One region of the Clostridium beijerinckii genome, then DNA from elsewhere that is predicted to be linked to it. Evidence: a T-box and tRNA genes for the amino acid it is inferred to sense, from the RefSeq annotation. Region 1 holds a T-box; the other holds one or more tRNA genes.
The links. The T-box of region 1 lies ahead of alaS (alanine--tRNA ligase). A T-box ahead of a tRNA ligase gene usually reads a tRNA of that ligase, here a tRNA-Ala.
Positions count from the first base shown of each region.

Region 1 (7,526 bases):
ACTCACCCCCTTAATCATTTTATAAGGAAACGATGTCCATATTTATTATTAACTTTATTTTTTAAATTTATTCAATAACTATAATTAGATTATAACCTATTTTTTATAAAAAGTATACTACTTTGCTAAAGTTTCCACTATTTTATATGATTCTTCAATTGCTTCTTGTATCTTTTCTGGCATTTTTCCACCGGCTTGAGCCATGTCTGGTCTTCCGCCGCCTCCGCCGCCAAGCATAGAAGATATTTCTTTTATTAACTTTCCGCAATGAGCACCTTTAGCTACTGCATCTTTAGTTGCCATAGCACAAATAATAACTTTTCCAGCATTTGCACTCATAAGTAAAACTATACTATTTGGAGCTTTATCTCTTACTTTTTCACAAACATCTCTTAAAGTATCACTATCAACGTCTTTTAATTCATAAGAAATTACATTTATATCCTTGACGTTTCTTGAAGAAGATACTATATCATCTATTCCCATTGATGCGAATTTAGATTTTAAAACTGTTATTTCTTTATCTTTTTCCTTAAGCTCCTTAACTTGTTGATCAAGTTTAGCTAACAATTCTTTTTCTGAGCATTTAAGCTTAGTTGAAATTTCTTTTAACAAATCTTTCTTTTCATTTATTATTTTATAAGCTTCTTTTCCTATTACAGCTTCAATTCTTCTTGTTCCTGCCGCAATACCACTTTCAGATATGATTTTAAATAAACCAATCTTTCCTGTGTTGTCTATATGTGTTCCACCACATAGCTCCTTAGAGTATTCACCTGCACTTACAACTCTAACTTTATCAGCATATTTGTCATCAAATATACCTATAGCCCCACTATTTTTTGCTTCTTGAAGATCCATAACTTCTGTAATAACCGGTGTAACACTTGTAATTGCTTCATTTACTAAATCTTCAACCCTATTTATTTCTTCCTCCGTCATAGCTTCAAAGTGAGAAAAGTCAAATCTAAGTCTATCATAACTTACATATGATCCAGCTTGATGAACATGTAATCCAAGAACCTCAGTTAACGCTTTATCTAAAAGGTGAGTTGCAGTATGATTTTTCTTGATGTTTTCACGTCTAACTTTATCCACCTCAATAGTAACTGTATCTCCCACTTTAAGTTCTCCTGATACAACTTCAACAAAATGAACTATTTTTCCACCTATGTTCTTTTTAGTATCAAGTACATTAGCCTTAAAACTATCATTAAATATTACACCTGTGTCTCCTATTTGACCACCCATTTCAGCGTATAAAGGAGTAACATTTGTAACTATAATAGCTTTGTTGCCTTCTGTTATAGTATCTGTAAAGTCTTCCCCTTCAATTAACACTTTAACTTCTGCATTTAAAGTATCATTTTCATACCCATCAAAAACAGTTTCAACTTCTGCTGGTATAATATCTAATGTCTTAACATCAGTTCCCATGTAATTAGAAACTTTTCTTGCACTTCTAGCTCTTTCTCTTTGAACTTTCATTTCTTCATGGAAAGCCTCTTCATCCAATGATAAACCTTCATCTTCTAATATTTCTTTTGTAAGTTCCATTGGGAAACCAAATGTATCATATAATTTGAATCCATCTACACCGCTAAGAACTTTTTCATTCTTTGCTTTTAATTCACTTATAAATCCATTCAATATTTCCATTCCTGAATCTAAAGTTTCTCTGAATTTATCTTCTTCTATTTTAATTACTTTTTTAATATATTCTTTCTTACTATTTAATTCTGGATAAGCCTCACTTGAATCTCTTATAACAGTGTCACATAAATTACAAAGGAATGCTTCTTTAATTCCTAAAGTTTTTCCATGTCTTGCTGCTCTTCTAAGAAGTCTTCTTAAAACGTATCCTCTACCCTCATTAGATGGCATAACATCATCTGAAATCATGAAAGTTATTGATCTAATATGATCAGTTATTAATCTTAAAGATATATCTGTTTTTTGATTTTCTCCATATTTAACATTAGCTAATTTTGCAACTTCATTTAAAATATTTTCTAACGTATCAATTTCAAAAATGCTATTTTTTTCTTGCATTATAGTTGCAAGTCTTTCAAGTCCCATACCTGTATCAATGTTAGTGTTAGCAAGTTTTTCATAATTTCCTTTTCCATCACCATCAAATTGAGTGAAAACAAGGTTCCAGAATTCTATTATTTTATCTTCATCTGCTAATTTAACGAACTCATCAGCGTCAGTTGGTATTTCTTCTGATCTATTAAAATGAATTTCTGTACAAGGACCGCATGGACCTGCACCATGTTCCCAGAAATTATCTTCCTTGCCTAATCTAAATATATGAGTTTTATCTACATCTGTAAGTGTAGTCCAGTATTCATATGCTTCATCATCATCTAAATATATAGTTACATATAATCTATCTTTAGGAAGTTCCAACACTTCTGTGATAAACTCCCAAGCCCAAGGAATTATTTCTTTCTTGAAATAATCTGCAAAAGAAAAGTTTCCAAGCATCTCAAAGAAAGTACCATGTCTACTTGTAATACCTACATTTTCGATATCCCCTGTTCTAATACATTTTTGACAAGTTGTAATTCTTCTCTTTGGCGGCTCTTGTAATCCAGTAAAATAAGGCTTCAATGGAGCCATTCCTGCATTTATTAATAATAAACTTTTATCATTCTTTGGAACCAAAGAAAAACTATTCATTCTTAAATGATCTTTACTTTCAAAAAATTTCAAGTATGCTTCTCTTAAGTCATTGGTTTTCATAAATTTCATAAACTATTCCTCCATTTTTTTAGTTAACAGTTGGCGCCGATATCCATTGAGAATATCTTTTTATTGTTTATACTCTTCTTATGAAGATTTAAGATTTCATAATTATTAGTCATAAGATTTTAATTGTAGAACCACTGCTCTTTTCAAATGTGAAAATATCCTTATTGCAGAAAAGTTCCGTATTGCAGCATAGCTGCTCTTTTTATAGGTGAAAAGTTCTTATTTGCAGCATAGCTGCTCTTTTTATAGGTGTATAATTTACCAAATAAAAAAAGCTCTCTCCCCAAATAGATATAGGGACGAAAGCTAGAATTCCGCGGTACCACCCTAATTATGTATAATATACTTATACATCACTTAGTAATTTATAGCTCCTAGGTAGCTTCAAAATATATAGCCAAAAGTTTTCACCAACCACTTTTTCTCTGAAATGACTATGATAAATTTACTTATCCTATTCATCGCTTAATATTTAATTATTTCATCAAAATTATATTTCATATAGATAATTATGTCAATATTCAACTTTATTTGTGATCCCCTAATGCATAAGCTTTTTTATAGATATATATAAAATCTAAAACAGATAATAATTTATATCATCATATAAAACTTTTATAATGACAGCTATTGGTACTACTAATACCATCCCAACAAATCCACCAAATTTATCTCCTATAAGTAATAAAATTATTATAACAAATGGATGCATCTCTGTGCTATCCCCTGTTATTTTCGGAGATAAAATATCACCTTCAAGCTGCTGAATTATGAACATACCTACAATTACCCAAAATGCCTTTATTGGAGAATCTAAAAGTGCAACTATTATCGCTGGAACTGCACCAAAAATAGGTCCAAAGTAAGGTATTATGTTTAAGATTGCATTTAGTATTGAAATCCATAAAGGGAATTTTACTTTCAATATTAATAATAATATTAAAGTTAATCCGCCTATCAATCCCGAAAGCATCAACTGACTTGCTATATATCTTGTTAACACTCTATCAATATCGCTTAATATTTTTTTAGTAAGCCCTCTTTTAGAAGTTGGTAATAACAGCAGCATTTTACTATATATTTTATTACCATCGCAAAGAAAGTAATAAACCATAATAGGTATAATTGCAAGTGACATTGCGTTATCTCCAATGCTCATTAAATTTTCCACTGCATTTTCTGAAAAATTTGTCCAAAAAGCATTTCCTTTTTCTAAAATTTCATTATAAATTACATTGGTGGTAGAAAAGTCATCCAAGTTATTTTTTTTTAACATCCCTTCTAGCAAGCTGCTTACGTTATCAAATATATTACTTATATTGGATATCTCATTAAATAGCGTAGGAACTATAACAATTATGCATGCAGTTATAATACCTATAATTATTAATATAACTACTATTGAAGATATTTTCTTACTTATTCTAAATTTTGCCTCAAATCCATCCCTAATAGGAGTCAAAGTATAAGCTAAAATAAAAGATGCTACAATAATATTTATTATTGAATTTATTGATTTGTTAAAAATGTAAGCTAATATTAAGCTAATAAAGCATAATAGGGTTATACCTAGAAGAATTGCTTTTTTATGCTTTCTTAATTGCATTGTGCCTATCCATATTATGAGGTAAAGTTTTAAACATAACTCCCTCATTTCCTGTATATAATATATATTCTTCTCCGAGAATGCATCTATTTAAGAGAATAATTTGCTTACCCTTTATCATTTTATCTACTAACCCTGAGCTTATAACTATTGCTTTAATTGAATAATCTTGTATATCTATTATAATATCCTCTAGAACTCCTTTAACATTCCCCAATGTATCAATAACTTCCATATACTTAATCTCTTTAAATGTAAGTCCCTCACCTTTTTTTATATTTTCTATTATTAAATCTTCACCTACATCTATAACATCTTCCATGTCTATATAGTTATTTTTAGAGAACAGATGGCTATTGGATACTTTAAATCCCACAACCTTTCCCCAAAAGAAATCTATGTATAAGTCTTCTACAATACCAATCTTTTTGCCTTTAATGTTATAAACCTTCTTGAAATAGAAGTCTCTAGTTTTAAACATTGTGCACCTCCAAAATAATTTTTAATAGAAAGTCCTTATGTCTGTCTTATATCTATACACTGTAGTATCCCCCTATATTCTCTAAAATAAGTAATATAGTTAACAAACTAAATCTAGTTCATTTGATATGGTCTCCAATAAGAGGAAAATTATTCATATTAATATGCTCAGATGTATAATTTACCATACAATAATTTTGTACTAAATTACAATTTCCATTATACTTTGTGAAGACTTTGCCTCTATGGGGCGGGTTCCTACGAAAATAACAATATTTTCATCATACTTTGTCTTCATGAGCAGTGCTAGAGAACAAAAAAATAGTACCTACTATATTTAGCAAGTACTTAATTCCATTAATCAAAATTTTTGAGATAAAATTTTAATATCCTCTAAATTTGACTGAATCTATTCGAGTTTATATTTACTCCAATCACTTCCACTTATATCTTACTTCTAAGTATTCACCACCTCTGTCGTAGCCTAATATGTTATATCCATTTTTGTTATATCCTTCTTTGTCAAAACCAGCACTATTAAATCCTTTTCTATCATAGCCTTTTTTGTCGTATCCTTCTCTATCATACCCTTCCTCATTATAATATGTCCCATTTCTATGCATTCCTCTTTTATCAAATCCATACTCGTCATATTTCGTGCCATTTTTATGAAATCCTTTAGAATTAAAGCCACGTTCATCGTATCTTTTTAACGCCTTGAAGATGTTCAAAAAATCGCCTTCCAATTTTTTACTTTCAAAAATATTATACCAAGTATATCTTCATAAGTTAATACCATTATGTAAAATATAGGTAAATATTTTATCTCTTCTAGCTGTTAATGCATATTCACTTACATTGTCTATTTATACTGATTTTTAAGTATTATTTCTATCAATTATCAAATCAGAATAATTGCTTAGAAAGTTCTTTTTTGATTCTAAATCACATAGTTAATCCTCTCATAAAACGCGCGCCTTGCTCTGAACCTATAAAGCTTTTTGCTAGCTGTAATGCCCGTATGCTTCTCGCACATTGAAATGTTCTGCAACCTCAAAACAAAAAACTGAGAGCACTTACGCACTCTCAGCCTAAAATATATTTAAATTACAATAACTCTTTAGATTATACTTTCTATTATTCCGCCGCCAACTACTATTTCATCATCGTAAAATACAACTGACTGACCTTTAGTTATTGCTCTTTGTTTTTCCTTAAAGATAACTTTCACTCTACCATTTGGAAGTGGTATCAAAGTCGCTTCCGCTGGTCTTGCAGAATATCTAATTTTCGCTGTAACTTCTATTTCTTTTTCAAGTTTATCAAAAGGAATAAAATTCACATCAGTTGCAATTAATCCTGTCTTGAAGATATCATCTTCAGAACCCAGTACAACTTCGTTGGTTTTTGCATTTATATTTGTTACAAATACTGGCCTTCCAAGTGAAAGTCCAAGTCCTTTTCTTTGTCCAATAGTGTAATATACAATTCCTTTATGCTGACCGAGTATATTACCACTCTTATCAACAAAATTACCTGGTTTAACTCTATCTGGTTCTGCTTCTGAAATATATTTCCCATGATTATTATCAGAAATAAAGCATATTTCTTCACTATCTTTTTTATTATGAACAGCAAGACCAATTTCCTTCGCTATTTCTCTTATTTTTGTCTTTTCATAATCTCCACAAGGCATTAATGTATGTTCTAACTGATCTTGTGTAAAATTATATAAAGCGTACGTTTGATCTTTTCTATCATCATCAGATCTGATTAAAAGATATCTATCATCTCGCTTCTCAATTTTAGCATAATGACCAGTAGCAACATAATCTGCCCCTATACCTCTTGCTCTTCTTAAAAGTTCATCGAACTTCAAATGTTTATTACATTCAATACAAGGATTTGGAGTTTTTCCGTCTATGTATTCTTGAACAAATTTATCAATAACTTTTTCCTTAAAATAATCTCTAAAATTTAAAACATAAAATGGTATATCAAGTTTGTCGCATACTCTTCTTGCATCATCAACAGCAGAAAGGGAGCAGCAGCCCCCTTCCCTTTCTTCAAATTCCTCATCGTGCTGCCAAATCTGCATTGTAGCACCAATGACGTCATATCCCTGCTGTTTTAATAAATATGCAGCAACAGAACTATCTACACCACCACTCATACCTACTAAAACTTTTTTCTTCATAAATTCACCTATTACTCTTCTCCATGTACAGCCGCATGTAGATCTTCATCACTATGTTCTTCCATAGGTATTACTTCTAATCCATTTTTTGCTCTGTAATCATTTATAGCTTTATGAATTGCTTCTTCTGCAAGAACTGAACAATGCATTTTTACTGGTGGAAGACCATCTAAAGCTTCTGCAACTGCTTTGTTAGTTAATTCCCAAGCTTCATCTAATGTTTTCCCTTTAATTAATTCTGTAGCCATTGATGATGAAGCAATAGCTGATCCACATCCAAAAGTCTTAAATTTAACATCTTTAATGATATTATCTTCAACTTTTAAGTAGATTTTCATTATGTCTCCACACTTAGCGTTTCCAACTTCACCTACACCATTTGCATCTACTATTTCTCCAACGTTTCTTGGATTTTGGAAATGTTCCATTACTTTTTCACTGTATATCATATTAATTTTCCCCTTTCTTTAAAAAGTCATCCCATAA
Region 1 covers NZ_CP144906.1:1,313,371-1,320,896, reverse strand. The annotation lists gene alaS (alanine--tRNA ligase) at 118-2,757, opposite strand; T-box leader at 3,050-3,228, opposite strand; gene PZA12_RS06145 (AI-2E family transporter) at 3,335-4,363, opposite strand; gene PZA12_RS06140 (PRC-barrel domain-containing protein) at 4,344-4,844, opposite strand; gene PZA12_RS06135 (hypothetical protein) at 5,278-5,574, opposite strand; gene mnmA (tRNA 2-thiouridine(34) synthase MnmA) at 5,964-7,040, opposite strand; gene nifU (Fe-S cluster assembly scaffold protein NifU) at 7,052-7,489, opposite strand; gene nifS (cysteine desulfurase NifS) at 7,491-7,526, opposite strand, start outside.

Region 2 (7,526 bases), 1.6 Mb from region 1:
AATTTCTGATATAACCTTTTGTTTGTCCCCTTCTGGCTCCATTCCGATTACTCTTCCCCTCTTTTTATTTATATCAGCTATCACATCTCCCATATATTCATTTGGTAATATAACTTCTACTTTCATTATAGGTTCCAATAGAATAGGTTTAGCTTGCTCTAATCCCTTTTTATAAGCTATAGAAGCTGCAACCTTAAAAGCCATTTCAGAAGAATCTACAGAGTGGTATGATCCATCATGAAGAGTCGCTTTAAGACCTATAACTGGGCATCCTGCTAAAACACCATGAGTTATACACTCTCTTAATCCTTTTTCTACTGCTGGAATAAAATTTCTTGGGACTGCGCCACCAACAACGTTATCAATAAATTCTAATTCTTCCTCCCCATCTGTTCTACGTTCAAATTTAATTACCACATCTCCATACTGTCCATGTCCACCAGACTGCTTTTTATGTTTTCCTTGTACATCTGAAAATCCCTTTATAGTTTCTTTATAAGGTACCTTTGGTAAACTTAATACTGCTTCTACACCAAATTTACTTTTTATTTTACTTGCGATTACATTAATATGTGTTTCTCCTAGTCCTGAGATTACAATTTCTGCGTTTTCTACATCTCTATCAATTTGAAAAACAGGATCTTCATCTTTTAACTTGGCCAAGGCTTGAGATATCTTTTCCTCATCCCCTTTAGCTTGAGGGATTACAGCCATTGAGAAAACTGTTTTAGGAAAATTCATTTTGTCATATATTACTTTAAAATCAGAACTAGCTAAAGTATCGCCTGTATTTGTATACTGTAACTTAGAAATAGCACCTATATCACCAGCTATTATTCTTTTAGCTGGTATTTGTGTCTTACCTCTAATAAAACATATATGGGATAACTTTTCATTCTTATCTTTATTAACATTTAATACTGTCATATCATCTTTCGCTTCACCTGTAATAACTCTAAAAAATGATATCCTACCTACAAATGGATCTGCAATAGTTTTAAATACTAATGCAGAAAAAGGCTTATCTTGATTGAGATTAACAAAAACCTCTTCATCATTTAAAACGTCTACAGCTTTTTGTGGAATAGCATATTCTGGCGATGGAAAACATTCTACAATATCATCAATTAAAGAATCCATTCCAATAACTTTTGTAGCACTTCCACACATAACAGGGGCAATATCTCCACTAGCACATCCACTTATAAGGCCCTTATATATTTCCTCATCACTCAATTCGCCTTCACTAAAATATTTATCAAGCAATACTTCATCAGTCTCAGCGACAGCTTCCATAATCATCTTCTTACAATTTTCAACTTCATCCTGGAGCTCTTCAGGTATATCCAGTATTTTTATTTCCTTGGTCTTTACATCGTATACTCTTGCTTGTTTGGATATTATATTTATTACCCCTTTAAAATTGTCTTCTTCTCCTATAGGATACTGAATAGGCACCACGCTGATGCCAAATTTTTCTTTAAGAGATGCTAATACTTTATTAAAATCCGAGTTCTCTCTATCTAATTTATTTATAAAAAATGTTCTAGGCAATTTAATTTTGTTACAATATTCCCAGGCTCTTTCAGTTCCCGCCTTGACACCTGAAACTCCGCTTACAACTATCATACCTACATCCACGGCTCTCATTCCTTCGATACATTCACCTTGAAAGTCTGCATATCCAGGAATATCTATAAGATTTATTTTAACATTATCTAATTCAATTGGTGCTACTGAAAGAGCAATAGAAAATTGTCTCTTCTTTTCTTCAGTATCAAAATCTAAAACCGTAGTCCCATCCTCAATATTCCCTAATCTATCTGTAATTTTTGAATAATACAGAAGGCTTTCCGCTAAGGAAGTCTTTCCAGTTCCATTATGCCCCATTAATCCTACATTTCTTAAATTTTTAATACTATAATCTTTCATAATGCTGCCAAACCCTTAATCTACCCTAGAGATTGGCTCCCACCTGCCTTTCACTTAATAATGCTATATGTTATATTTCTATTTCTATTCGTTAAATCCTCCTTATTTTCTTAATTTTCTGAAAATTTATATTTATCCTATTTTTGAAGTAGCCCTTTAAATTAATTTGATGTTTTCTTGTAGTATTAACCAAAAAACATTATAATTTTATCTGTTAATATCTTTATAATCATGTTTATTACTTTAAATCTATCTTTGTGGAGGAAAATTTAATGAAAGCAAAAAAGAATTTAAGAAACTTCTATATGTTTTGGTTTGCTTTACTTGCAATTTCTATAACTATCGGAGTCCTATTTATAAAACCCCAAGTGGGTGTTGCTGACCAAGGTGATTTCTATAGAATTATGAATATATCTGGTCTGTCATTATTAGACTCAGATACGAACAATCCTAACTCTGTAGGATATTACGACTTTATTGTGACTGATTATAAGATTACCCCTTTAAACAATACCGATTCTAAAAGCATCTGGAATTGTAGTTTGAGCTATCTAATAATACTTGTTAATTATATATGCAAATCACTTGATCATAATATATTTAAAACTCAATATTTAGCTGTCATCTATAGTATTATATATATTCTTTCATTTATCATAATATTAAAATCTTTGAATATAAAAAATAATATTAAATCTATGATGGTTGTACTAATAACCGCATTCATTTTCTTTGATGGCAATTATTTAATTTGGTTTAATAGCCTATATGGAGAACCAATGATGATAACTACACTATCATTGCTTGTTGCATCCATTCTTAACTATATTCAATACAAATACGTAATAAAGGGAACGGAAAAATTAATGTCGAAAATACTTTATATATTATTTTCAGCCTTTTTATTTTTAGGTTCTAAATTACAAGTTATTACTTCTTTACCTATTATTATAATTCTTATATGTAAAATATTATTGAATAATAGATATAATCTAAATAAAATCAGTTTAGCTATTTTATATGTTATTACATGCTTATTGATAATCTATCCTATTCGCATCAATATGAATAGCAACAACTTAAGTAAAGACACCCAGTATAACTCAGTCTTTTATGGCGTATTAAACGAATCTACTACTCCAGAGCAAGACTTGGTAGATTTAGGCTTAGATCCTGATTTATCAGCTGAGGCTGGGAAACATGCTTATTTGGATTCCGATGAATATGTCAAATATATTCCTGGTTCAGAAATAACTGATGAAAAATTCTACAGCAAAATAAATAACTTTAAACTTGCAAAATTCTATTTAACTCACCCTACTCGTTTATTAAATGGCATGAAATATACCGCAAGTAAGGCATTTTATACTAGTACTGGACTAGGTAAGTACTCAAAAGCTGATAGTTCAACCCCAGTTAGGGATTTCCATCGTTTCACACTTTGGTCATCTATAAGGGAAAAAATATTACCTAGAAATTTATATTTTATAGGATTAATTTATCTTATTATTCTGTTATGCTCACTGTATAAATATATTCGAAATAGTTCTAATCCTGAAATAAAGAACAAAATTTTCTTGCTTTGGACTGTTATATTTATAGGTATGCTTCAATTTCCAATGCCTTTTGTAGGCAATGGAAAGGCTGATACCGCGAAACAATTATTTTTGTTCAACTTCACTTTTGATGGATTATTAATACTTATTCTTATTTATATTCTATTTAAAGTAAATGATCTATTTAAAATAAAATTTAATTCATCTCATAAATAGGTTTAATAAGTAATTTTAGAGTAATTGTAATTTTGTTTACTCCAATTAAACCAATGTCTATATTTGTTTCTCACTAACTTATACTTATGTTTGCATAACATATTTAATTTCTGTTATAGAAAATGAAGGCTAAGTACATAATGCTTAATTTGCATCATATACTTAGCCTTCACAATTTTTATTCCTTATTTTCATACCTTAATATAATTAACTGATTTATATTATTTTAAAATTTGAATGATTAATTTGGTTTTAATCTTAAATTACTATATCCCAATTATTCAAATTATCTTTTATTTATCTTCATTAAACTTGGCAACTATATGCATTCTAAATAGATTAATCAATATTAGTGTAATGCCTCCAACCGTATCTATTATAACATCTCTAAAAGCACCTTCTCTTCCTAAAACAAATAATTGATGTATTTCATCAGAACAAGCGTAAAAAAATACAAAAGCTACTGTCACAAAAATAACCCTTCTGATGTTAAAATACAATTTAAACACATTAAATGCTAGTAATGATAATACCATATATTCAAGAAAATGTGCACATTTTCTAACTATAAAATTAGTAAGCTGCCCAAAGATTCCATTCATATTGATACCTATAGCAGAAAGAATATTTATTACGCCTTCACTTTGAGAATCAGATATTTGAGCAGGTTGATTAGACATAATAAATATCCCTATCATCCAAACTATTAATAAAAACCAGTAAATAATTTTCCTTTTGTTCTTCATACGCCATCCTCTTTAAGTACAATTTTAAAATTCACAGATATTATATTACTCAGACATATATCTATTTATATAAGCAAGTGATTCTTCTAATAATTCTTGCCCCTTTTCCAAACCATCTATTTTCATCTCTAAACTACAGATTCTTTGATCAATTTGATACATAAACTGCTTTATATCTTGTAGCAACTTTGCTTCATAAGTAACTTGTACACCTTCATCATCAATGTATATTTTTTCTGGTGGAGCACCACACTTAGAACACTTAGCATATATTCCTTGTTTATCTAAATTATTAAACACCTTAAATGTATCGTTATTACACTCTGCACAATTTGATAACATTATAAATTCATAATAACTCACATCATAATAATAAGTACTTCCACAGTCTTTACAGACTAATTTAAGTTTATTGTCTTCTGTTGATATATGAAATTCATTACCGCTACATCCATCTTTTTTGCAGACAATAGTTCTTACCATAATCCTACCCCTCGCAATATAATTTTTATACAATAAATAAAAATACTAAATTACATTTTTACATATATTTTACATATAAATTATATATTATAATTCATTCATTGTATACTTTAACAATTAGTATTTTTAGCCTATTTTATACTGTTGTTCTACTATTTTCTGCATCATATAACTCATGCTAGTAATAAATATTGTTGTTAAATAATATTTATAATAAAAAAATAAAAAAACTATGAATAAAATTCATAGTTTTCAATGGTGGAGATAAAGAGATTCGAACTCTTGACCCCCTGCGTGCAAGGCAGGTGCTCTCCCAACTGAGCTATACCCCCATGGTGGACCTTCAGGGACTCGAACCCTAGACCTACCGGTTATGAGCCGGTTGCTCTAACCAACTGAGCTAAAGATCCGTAAGTTAAATTTCTTTAACTTAACTCTTGTAATCTACAAGATTACCTCGCAACGTCCTACTCTGCCACACAGTCTCCCATGCAGTACCATCGGCGCTATAGACCTTAACTTTCCTGTTCGGAATGGGAAGGAGTGTTACCTCTATGCCATCATCACGAGATGCTAGTTCATTCCAAATCTTTGATTTGGCTTCATGAACTGTACTCCTCAACTTCGTTGAGCGAGTTTCCTTTTTGAAAAAACTTTGTTCTTTCAAAATTGCACACAGTTTCTTTAATGTATATTACAACTTGATTATATTGGTCAAGCCCTCGACCTATTAGTATCAGTCAGCTAAATACGTTGCCGCACTTACACCTCTGACCTATCAACCTTGTAGTCTTCAAGGGGTCTTACTAGCTTATGCTATGGGAAATCTCATCTTGAGGTGGGCTTCACACTTAGATGCTTTCAGCGTTTATCCCTTCCCGACTTAGCTACCCAGCTATGCTTCTGGCGAAACAACTGGTACACCATAGGTCAGTCCATCCCGGTCCTCTCGTACTAAGGACAGCTCCTCTCAAATTTCCTACGCCCGCGACGGATAGGGACCGAACTGTCTCACGACGTTCTGAACCCAGCTCGCGTGCCGCTTTAATGGGCGAACAGCCCAACCCTTGGGACCTACTTCAGCCCCAGGATGCGACGAGCCGACATCGAGGTGCCAAACCTCCCCGTCGATGTGAACTCTTGGGGGAGATCAGCCTGTTATCCCCGAGGTAGCTTTTATCCGTTGAGCGATGGCCCTCCCACGAGGTACCACCGGATCACTAAGCCCGACTTTCGTCCCTGCTCCACTTGTAGGTGTCGCAGTCAGGCTCCCTTCTGCCTTTACACTCTTCGAACGATTTCCGACCGTTCTGAGGGAACCTTTGGGCGCCTCCGTTACATTTTAGGAGGCGACCGCCCCAGTCAAACTGCCCACCTAACAATGTCCTGTCACCAGTTTCATGGCATCCAGTTAGAACTTCAATACTATCAGGGTGGTATCCCAACAACGACTCCACCAAGGCTGACGCCCTAGTTTCCCAGTCTCCCACCTATCCTGTACAGACAATACCGAAATTCAATGCTAAGCTACAGTAAAGCTCTACGGGGTCTTTCCGTCCAATCGCGGGTAGCGAGCATCTTCACTCGCACTACAACTTCGCCGGATTTGCAGTTGAGACAGTGCACAAGTCATTACGCCATTCGTGCGGGTCAGAACTTACCTGACAAGGAATTTCGCTACCTTAGGACCGTTATAGTTACGGCCGCCGTTTACTGGGGCTTAAGTTCACACCTTCGCGATATTTCGCTAAGTGTTCCCCTTAACCTTCCAGCACCGGGCAGGCGTCAGCCCCTATACATCAGCTTTCGCTTTAGCAGAGACCTGTGTTTTTGTTAAACAGTTGCTTGTGCCTATTCTCTGCGGCCTGATTTCTCAGGCACCCCTTCTCCCGAAGTTACGGGGTCAATTTGCCTAGTTCCTTAACTGCAATTCTTCCGTCGGCCTTAGGATTCTCTCCTCATCTACCTGTGTCGGTTTGCGGTACGGGCACTACTTCTCTCTCTAGATGCTTTTCTTGGAAGCATGGAATCAGATACTTCGGTTCCGTAGAACCTTCCCCATCACGCCTCAGAATTGTTGGAACGGATTTGCCAATCCCAACTCCCTAAACGCTTAGACTAGCATCCAATAGCTAGCACATCCTATCCTTCTCCGTCACACCATCGATAATAACGATTATAGTGGTATTGGAATATCAACCAATTGTCCATCGACTACGCCTTTCGGCCTCGCCTTAGGTCCCGACTAACCCTGAGAAGACAAACTTTACTCAGGAAACCTTAGATATTCGGCCTGTAGGATTCTCGCCTACATCTCGCTACTAATGCCAACATTCTCACTCGTAATCAGTCCACCGCTCCTTACGGTACGACTTCAGCCCGATTACGACGCTCCTCTACCGCTCACGTAAAACGTGAACCCGTAGCTTCGGTGGTAAGTTTGAGCCCCGGACATTTTCGGCGCAGGATCTCTTGACTAGTGAGCTATTACGCACTCTTTTAATGAGTGGCTGCTTCTAAGCCAACATCCTAGTTGTCTTAGAAATCCCACATCCTTTTCCACTTAACTTACACTTTGGGACCTTAGCTGACG
Region 2 covers NZ_CP144906.1:5,299,855-5,307,380, forward strand. The annotation lists gene fusA (elongation factor G) at 1-1,932, opposite strand, end outside; gene PZA12_RS23780 (hypothetical protein) at 2,205-3,704, shown strand; gene PZA12_RS23785 (VanZ family protein) at 3,998-4,450, opposite strand; gene PZA12_RS23790 (hypothetical protein) at 4,496-4,933, opposite strand; tRNA gene PZA12_RS23795 (tRNA-Ala) at 5,190-5,265, opposite strand; tRNA gene PZA12_RS23800 (tRNA-Ile) at 5,267-5,343, opposite strand; rRNA gene rrf (5S ribosomal RNA) at 5,388-5,504, opposite strand; rRNA gene PZA12_RS23810 (23S ribosomal RNA) at 5,644-7,526, opposite strand, start outside.
Region 2: it has a tRNA-Ala gene. The T-box ahead of alaS (alanine--tRNA ligase) is inferred to sense a tRNA for this amino acid. The anticodon was not compared.